DNA from 2 places in the Brevibacillus sp. IT-7CA2 genome. Region 1 is predicted to be linked to the other one. Evidence: riboswitches for the same ligand, from Rfam matches in the RefSeq annotation. Region 1 holds a riboswitch; the other holds the start of a gene.
What was found. Region 1 has a riboswitch for cyclic di-GMP ahead of ACM6JA_RS30640 (methyl-accepting chemotaxis protein). Riboswitches for the same ligand answer to the same signal wherever they lie in the genome.
Positions count from the first base shown of each region.

Region 2: it holds a riboswitch for cyclic di-GMP, as region 1 does, so the genes downstream of both, ACM6JA_RS16910 (GNAT family N-acetyltransferase) here and ACM6JA_RS30640 (methyl-accepting chemotaxis protein) in region 1, are expected to answer to the same signal.

Region 1 covers NZ_CATKQT010000055.1:142,283-146,810, forward strand. The annotation lists gene ACM6JA_RS30630 (FAD-binding oxidoreductase) at 1-152, shown strand, start outside; gene ACM6JA_RS30635 (formate--tetrahydrofolate ligase) at 300-1,928, shown strand; cyclic di-GMP riboswitch class I at 2,067-2,167, shown strand; gene ACM6JA_RS30640 (methyl-accepting chemotaxis protein) at 2,240-4,213, shown strand; gene ACM6JA_RS30645 (transporter substrate-binding domain-containing protein) at 4,331-4,528, shown strand, end outside.
Region 2 covers NZ_CATKQT010000033.1:70,464-74,991, forward strand. The annotation lists gene ACM6JA_RS16905 (methyl-accepting chemotaxis protein) at 1-1,280, opposite strand, end outside; gene ACM6JA_RS16910 (GNAT family N-acetyltransferase) at 1,273-1,827, opposite strand; cyclic di-GMP riboswitch class I at 2,022-2,105, opposite strand; gene ACM6JA_RS16915 (peroxiredoxin-like family protein) at 2,277-2,939, opposite strand; gene ACM6JA_RS16920 (Crp/Fnr family transcriptional regulator) at 3,024-3,701, opposite strand; gene ACM6JA_RS16925 (DNA alkylation repair protein) at 3,701-4,528, opposite strand, start outside.

The sequences.
Region 1 (4,528 bases):
GAGGAACCTGCACCGGAGAACATGGTGTGGGTGTCGGGAAAATCAAATACCAGCGCAAGGAACACGGAGAAGCACTGGATGTCATGCAAGCTATGAGACAAGTGATGGACCCGAACGGCATTTTGAATCCGGGAAAAATTTTCGGGAAATAACAGAGAGCCTACATTCTGAACGTTTGTCGGAATGTGGGCTTTTTCTTTTGCGTAATGTGTCGAAGAGGAGAGGAGAAAAAGGAAAAATGCAGAATGTAGAAGATTGGAAACTGGTGCATTACATTCTGGTGTGGCAGGGAGGCAAGCATGAAGTCTATTGTTGAAATTGCCAAGATTGCAGGTATCGAAGAACAGCATTTGGAGCTATACGGAAAGTATAAGGCCAAACTATCAGATGAGCTATGGGAGCAAGTGAAGGATCGCCCTGATGGCAAACTGATTCTTGTTACAGCGATGAACCCAAACCCGGCGGGAGCAGGCAAGACGCTCACGACGATTGGTCTGTCACAAGCATTAAATTTTCTCGGGAAGAAAACAATGGCAGCGCTTCGCGAGCCGTCCTTGGGTCCTTGCATGGGGATCAAAGGAGGAGCAACTGGAAGTGGCCAAGCACAAATTCTCCCGGCTGATGAAATTAACCTGCATTTTACAGGGGACATTCATGCGATTACAGCTGCACATAACTTGTTGGCAGCGATGATCGACAATCATATTTTCCATGGGAATGCGCGTGGGCTCAATCCAAAGAAAATCGTCTGGAAACGGGCAATGGACATGAACGACCGCGCACTGCGTAACATCGTTGTTGGTCTGGGTGACGGAAATGGAATGACGCGTGAGGATGGCTTCATGATTACGACCGCGTCGGAAATCATGGCGATTTTATGTTTGAGTGAGAATCTAGCAGACTTGCGCGAGCGGTTGAACCATATCATTATTGGCTACGATTTCGATGATCAGCCAGTACGGGCAGAAGAAATCAACGCGGTCGATGCGATGTGCGTTCTCTTGAAGGAAGCGATCAAGCCCAATCTCGTACAGACAATCGAGGGAACTCCGGTCATTATTCACGGTGGACCTTTTGCCAATATCGCGCATGGGTGCAGCAGCGTGATCGGAACCAAGATGGCCTTGAAGCTGGCGGATTACGTCGTAACAGAGGCGGGCTTTGGTGCGGATCTGGGAGCGGAGAAGTTCTTTGACATCAAGTGTAGAAAAGCAGGTCTGACTCCATCGGCTGCTGTCGTGGTCATTACGGTTCGTTCGTTGAAATACAACGGCGGGGTAAAAGTACCTGACCTCGCAGTGGAGAACTTGTCTGCTCTGGAAAAAGGCTTCGAAAACGTCAAGCGCCATCTGGAAAACCTGCAGAAGTTCGGTGTGCCAGCAGTGGTGGCTATCAATCATTTTGCGACGGATACCCAGGCAGAGGTCGATGCCGTAATTGCGCTGTGCCAAGCGGCCGGAGCCGAAGCGGCGCTGTCCAAAGTGTGGGCAGAAGGAGGAGCAGGCGGTGTCGAGTTGGCTGAAAAAGTGACTCGTGCAGCAGGGCAGCCTTCGTCCTTCCGATTCTTGTATGAGGAAGACCTCAGCATTAAAGACAAGATTGAGACAGTCGTGAAAGAAGTATACCGTGGATCAGGGGTTGTCTTTTCGCCGCTTGCATTGAAAACGATGCAAAAGGTAGAAGAAATGGGCATGTCCCATCTGCCTGTGTGCATGGCGAAAACACCGTACTCCTTTACTGATCGCGCTGATCTGTTGGGGGCACCTGTTGACTTCACGATCCAAGTGAGTGAAGTGCGCATATCAGCAGGAGCTGGTTTTATCGTCGCACTGACCGGTAGCTTGGTTACGATGCCAGGCCTCCCGAAAAAGCCAGCTGCGGAATCGTTATATGTAGACGAGGATGGGCAAGTGATCGGATTAAGCTAATCAAAAAAGTTTGACAAAAAGCTGACAACTGTAAAAGGTTGTCAGCTTTTTTTCCATTTTGAGGTTTATTGGCGGAAAGTTATGGGAAATGAAAGGTGAGATTGAAAAAATGTGGACTTTAATTGAAAAAACAACAAAGAATGACAAAGGCAAACCTGCTGAAAGGCAGGGACGCAAAGCCACGGGTCTAAGGTCGGAAGTCAAATGACTTTCGCAGCTAGGACAGCCGGGTTGCCATACCGTAGTCATGACGGACTGTCGGTGGGCAGTCTTTTTTTTGTTGAAAAAAGAGAAGGGAGAAGTGATTCGGTATGAAAAATAGTTTGAAGAATAAGCTAATTATCGTTTTGTGCCTGCTGTTGGTTATTAGTTTGGGTACGGTTTGCGGTGCAAGCTATTGGAGTGCTTCCAATCTTTTAGCAGACAGTCTGGACAAAGAAGCTGAGTTGTCAGCTAGCAATCTCTCGATTCGTATCGATGGTTTCTTTCAAGAAAAAATTGAGATTGTAAGTACGATCGGAGGGTTGATGTCGGCTGATCAAAATGTCGAATACGACCTGAAACTCATTCAAGAAGCCCAAAAGAAAAACCCCGAGTTTGAGACGTTCTTCTTTTCGCATGACTTAAGCGGTAAGAAAGTGATCAATTTCATGGGAGAAGTGACCGACATCTCGGATCGTCCGCATATTAAGGAAGCTAGTAAAGGGGAAGGGAAGGTTGTTGTCTCCGAGCCAGTCATTTCGAAGCGGACAGGGAATAACATCGTGACCCTTGTCGTTCCATTGATGAAGGACAATCGTCAATACGGTTATATCGGTTCTACTATTCCTATCAATGAAATCCAAAAAAAGGTGTCCGAAGAGAAATTTGGCCAATTTGGTTACGCCTTTTTAGTAAGCAAAACAGGAACATTTATTTATCATCCGAATAGCGAGTACATTCTGAAGGAATCGATTCTCGACATGGGTATTCTTGAGCTTCAGACTGCTTTTGAAGATATCAGGCAAGGGAATCATGGAATCGCCCAATATAAATACGAGAATACAGAGCGATTTGCTTCCTATTCTCCTACCAGTTTGAACTGGGGCGTATACATCACTGCACCCGTAGCGGAGCTGCATGCACCTGTCGATCAACTGTCAGCCCGATTGATGGTTATTTCCCTCATCGTATTGGTGATTGGGGTTGTCCTCGTTTATTTCTTGGCTGTACGCATGGTGAAACCAATTGAGCGTCTGAATCACGCAGTAAATGTAGTGGCGCAGGGGAACCTGAAAGAGACCGTAACGGTTGATGGAAAAGATGAGATTGCAGTTCTGTCACGTGACTTTAACCAGACGGTATCGCACTTGAAAAATTTGATCGAAGACGTAACTCTGTCGTCTGATCAAGTACAGCGGTTTAGTCAGGAAGTATCCGAAGGCATTAAACAAGCGACGGAAAACATCAACCAAATCGGCTTGTCTATTGCACAGATTTCTGAGGGAGCAGAGGCGCAGGCCACCAGCTCGCAGGATGTTGCATTGTCTATGAATGACATGGCAGCAGGCATCGTGAAAATCGCGGAGACGTCTGCACATGTTTCAGAGGCTGCCCAGATAGCAACAGAGCAGGCAGAACAAGGAACTGCTGTGGTAGAGCAGGCAGTTCGCCAGATGGGAAGCATTGGCGAGGGAACATCGAAGGCGACAGTAGCCATCGAGCAGCTCAACAATCGTTCCAAAGAAATCGAAGGCATTCTCGATACGATCAGTCAGTTGACCTCGCAAATCAATTTGCTTGCCTTGAACGCTTCGATTGAGGCAGCACGTGCCGGCGAGCATGGACGTGGGTTTGCTGTCGTTGCCGGAGAGGTGAAAAAACTGGCGAACCAATCCGAAGAATCCGCATCCAAAATTGCGATGCTGATCGGGGAAATCCAGCAGGATACGCATCATGCGGTAGAGGTCATGACCGCGGGCAACCAAAACGCACAGCAAGGTATTCAACTGGTCGAAGAGGTTCGCGAAATCTTCGGGCATATTTTGGAATCTTCTCGTAACGTTGCCGCGCACATTTTGGAAGTATCCGCAGCATCTGAACAAATGTCAGCAGGCTCCCAACAGGTGAGTGCTTCTGTAGATGAAATGCATAGCATTGCAAAACATGCTTCACTCGACGCGCAAACAGTGGCAAAGGCAACCGAAGAGCAGCTTCAAGCCATCCAGGAAATTGGCCAGTCTGTCGAGCGTTTGAATGCAGTGGCAGAAGAATTACAGCAAGGAATCGGCAGGTTTACTGTGTAGGAGGCAGCTCAACAGGTTGTAAGTCCTCTTTTTTTGAAAGGGGGGATGCCATTAAGGGATGATGGAGTTTGTTTCTGATTACTAAATTCATTACCGTTTAACAGGAGGAGAAACCAGATGAAAAAATTTACAAAAACAATCTTGGCGAGCACACTCGCTGCAACAATGCTCATGACATCAGGAACAGGTGCTTTTGCCGCAACAGCGGTTAAGCCTGTCACAACCGTAGCTGCTGAAACTGCTAAAAAACCGCAAGCGAAGAAGTTTGAATCCCGTTTGGATGAAATCATCGCGAGAGGCTACATCCTCGTAGGT
Region 2 (4,528 bases), on a different contig from region 1:
TTATCCGCAAAGTTTTGCATGTAGTTGTCTACATTGGTGAACATTTCTTGTACTTCGAGGATGCCCTCGCTATTTTTCTCAAAAGAAGTCTGTGACTCGGAAATCATATCCGATACGAGCTTCATTTTTTCGCGAATGGTCATGAGCAGACTCGAGATCGACTCAGAGGATAGCTTGGAGGATTCAGCCAGCTTGCGTACTTCATCTGCTACGACAGCAAATCCTCGGCCGTGTTCGCCTGCGCGAGACGCTTCAATCGTGGCATTGAGTGCCAACAGATTGGTTTGTGCAGAAATCTCGGAAATGGTTTGAATGATTTTCCCAATTGATTCGGTTTCTTTATTGAGCTCTTGAATCAGCTGGTTCGTACCTTGGATGTCCGTGATGAATCGTTCAAAGTCATTGCCGATGTTGCCAATGCGTTTGCCGCTCTCGCTAGTGGCTTCTTTGGTCGATTCTACGTACTCATGCATCTCTGTAACAGAGCGAGTCATATCCTCAACTTGCAGATTCGTCGAGCTCATTTCCCGACGCAGCTCGTCCGTATTGCTGGTCTGGACCGTAAAGGACTCCATAATGTCTTGCAGGGAAGCGACGGTTTCGACTGCGCGAACATTCACACCGTCCGTCACCTGGTTCAAATTCTCTTGATAGTCTTGCATAGAGGTAAGTGATTCATTGATCTGATCCAGAACACGTTGCAACGATTCCTTCGAGGCAATCGCTTCTTGCTTTTGTTGCTCACTTTCCTCTTGCAGCTTGTTATTGAATACAGCATGCATCATGCTCGTGACTGAGACGAAGCAGAAGGTAAGCAGGAAGTACATCAGATCAATATTATTAGTCGAATGGAAAATCGTTTCTCTCTGTGTCAGGAAGTAGTAAGAGACAATACCCAATGTCGATACAATCGTCAAAATATTGATGAGTCGGTCTTGATAAATCCCCATGACTGCTACAAAGAACATAATGGTCATGATATTGATCATATGCGGGTCCAGTCCAACTACGATGAACATGAAGATCCCGATTACGGCGAAGTTGAAAAACTTCATGAAGGGCGCTGCTTTTTCACGGAAGCGCGGGCGATTGGAGATGTAAGTAAAAGGTGCCAGCACGCCATACAAAATACCCAGTATCGTGAAAACGAATGTGTACGATACGCCTAGAAAGAGGTTTAAGACCTGAACAATCGTAATAATACTTGCGAATACGATTACGACCCAATTGTTTCTTCTTCTCAATAAATCAATGTTATCCATGTTGTCCATGTTACCCACCTACCTCGACTTTTACTTGGTTGGATGACGACGAATTGTACCAGGAATATTTCGGATCGTGCTTATTGTCATAGACATCTTTTAGATGAAAGAGGGTCGGAATGGCATCGGCCCCTTTGTAAAAGATGATATCTTTGGTCTGAGTCGCTTTTACTTGATACTTCTTGTTAATGAACGAAAAAAAAGTCGGATCTGCTACCCCAATTGCGTGGGTATAACCATGCTTTTCAGCGTAATCTATCATCAAGCAAATTCCCTTTGCCCCTAGTTGTCCGCGGTATTTCGGCAAAACAGCGAGACTGTCTACCTCCATTACTTTCATATCTTCTGTAATAACATCCTGAAAAAGTGATTTCATATAAGCACTTGATTTGGAAAAGGGCGTCATTTCAAATGTTCCACCTGCTTCACCATCTTCGGCAATTAAGAGGAACTGAGCCGAGCCTTCTTTCGCGTACTCCATCTCGAAGCCCATGCTTGTCCATACTGTTTCTTTGATTTCATGAAATTTTGCTAACTCTTGTACCGTTTCTACTTGTTTGTACATAACTTGTCCACTCCATCATTTTCTCTGATTGAACCATGTTGTGTATGTTTGACGTCTCAAAAGTTATGTTTTTCCATCCGTTACGAAAATGAAAGTGCTTTCATCCTCCTTTCAAAAATGTAAACACAAAAAAAGGCCGTTCCATCGAAATGGAACAACCGAAGCTACCAACATCGAATAAATAGTCTCAAGATGATGGCAACCCGGCTATCATGGTCAAAGACTGTAGACCCGTGGTTTTGCGTCGCCACCTTTCGATGACTTTGCCTTTTGCATTTTTTAGCAAAATTTGTAAAAAGGTGTCGAATTTTGCTAGATATAATCATGCAAAATATAAGCCAAAAGATATAGCTTTGTCAAGTTTTGGTAGGGAAAAGAAACTAATTGTTCATAAAGCATAGACGTACAAAAAACCAGTTATGGTATCAACTGGTTCTTCATTATAGGCGTTAGGTTAGGGTACGCAGAATGTCTAAAACTTCGGTTGGCTCCATTCGCTTTTTGTAATCTGGATCTAAACATGCTAACCGGATTACGCACTGGTTGTCGAGGATATAAGTAGCCGGAATGGGGAGCGTCCAAGAATCGTCACTATTAAAATGCTTGAGATCAATATCCAATGATCGGTAGGTATCCTGTAAATAATCAGGCAGTCTGAATCTGAGTTGATATTTTTCTGCTACATGGTTATTGGTATCGCATAACACGGGAAAGCTCAGTCCGGTTTTCTCTTGCATAGTAAGAGAGTATGCAGGAGATTGTGGACTAATGGCAAACAATTGGGCACCCAGAGAGGTTATCGTATCGATCTGTTTTTGGTATGCTTGCAGCTCCAAATTGCAGTAGGGGCACCATGATCCACGAAAAAACGTGAGGACGATGGGACCTTTTACGATTTCTTCCGACAAGGTAATGGTCTTGCCAGTGTGATCGTTCAATGTGAAATCATGCGCAATCGAACCAATCGGCAAGCCCTTTGCGTGTCCAGAGGTCCTCAGCTCCTCGATTGATCTTGTAAATGAATCTGTTACTTCACGAGTGAGGAAGTCTGCTATTTGAATGGTTGTATAATCTAGCTCTTCGCGCAGGCTCTGAAAATGTGGTTTATCCATATGTCGTTCCCCTCTTTTTCGAAAGAATAGTAGAAGCCATAGCTTTACGATATCTTTCTTTTGAAGGGAAAGATGTAAACTGGATTACATCTTCTTTAAAATGTTGTCCCGATGAATGGAAATGGTTTTAAAGCCTGTTTGAATCAGTTCTTCTCTTGCTAAAGCACGTAATGCTACCGTCACAGCTTCCCTGGATGCCCCGACAAAATGGGCGAGCTCTTGATGGGAAAGAGGTAACTCAATTTGTTGAAACGCAGAACTGTTAGGATTGCCAAATTGGTCGGCAAGCCTTACTAACGTGGAAATAATGCGATCTTGTAAAGGGAGAAGGGCAAGATTTTCGGCTGCTTGGCTGATCGAAATCATTCTATCGCTAATGATCTTCATGATCTTCATCATCAGTTGCGGATGTTCGATTAAGTAGCTCTCAAATTTTGCTTTGCTCATTTTACAAATGAGGCAGTCTTCGATGGTTTCTATATACATCTCCCGTGTACCTAACGAGAGCAGATCCACTTCTCCAAACACATTGCCTTCTCCGAGGATATCAAATGTAAACTGCCGACCATCCCGATTTACTTTATATAAACGTACTTTCCCCTGTTTGATGAAGTAGAATCCCTCCGAAAAAGTTTCTGGTGTTTGAATGCACGTATTTATGGGGAAAGGGGTTAAGGAGGTTAATTGATCGATTAAGCGCAAACTTTCCTCGGATAATGAATTCAACAAATAAAATTGGGATAAATATGTGATTCGGTTCATCATTTCTGTTCGGTCTGGGTCTTCAGAATGGTTCTTTTCGCTTTGGTAACAATTCTTTTCGTTTCCTTTGTATCAGAGATTCTTAGCCACTCGTCACAAAGCTGTATCACCCAGTCTGGTTGTGATTTACTCGCATCGTTCAACCAATTCCCTACAGAATCTTGAACATATTTAGATGCATCTGACTTCACTGGCATGAGCAAAGGTAGGCAGAGAGCAGGATCATTTTTCAATGCGTCAATATGCTTACACCAGACACCTCGTGGGCGTGTGGCTTCTACCGCAAAGCGGCGAGTATTTTCGTCGGTATCAAGTACCCATTTGCTCAGGAGTTGAATGGAATGGTTCAGATCATGCACGAGAGAATCTCGAATCGCCATCCATGCGATCTCTCTCACTCCAAAATGATGATCTGCCGCGAATTTTCTTATTTGCCTTAGTTTTTCTTCGAGCGATAAGGTGTTGTCCAAGCCAATGATATAGGCACTCCAACAACGTACACTGTCTGACTTGTGGGTAGCCAACGATAGGAAAACGGGAGACGTAGCTGTGGGTTCACCCGATTTGTGTAAGATCGCAAGTAGTTCTAGTCCAATCAGACGGATAGCTTTCATTCCGCTCATAGATCCCGTTTCTTCTAATTGATCAACAAGTCGAGCGACATGCGCATCTAATTGAACATGAGGCAGAACGCTTCGTAATAGATGAATATGATCAACAGCCTGCCATTCAGTCAAATTGACGCTTTCTAATTCTCCAGTATGAAGGAGTGCTAATACATTTTCAGGGATGAGTGAGGCTTTAACTGCTCCTTTTCTCGTGTGTAC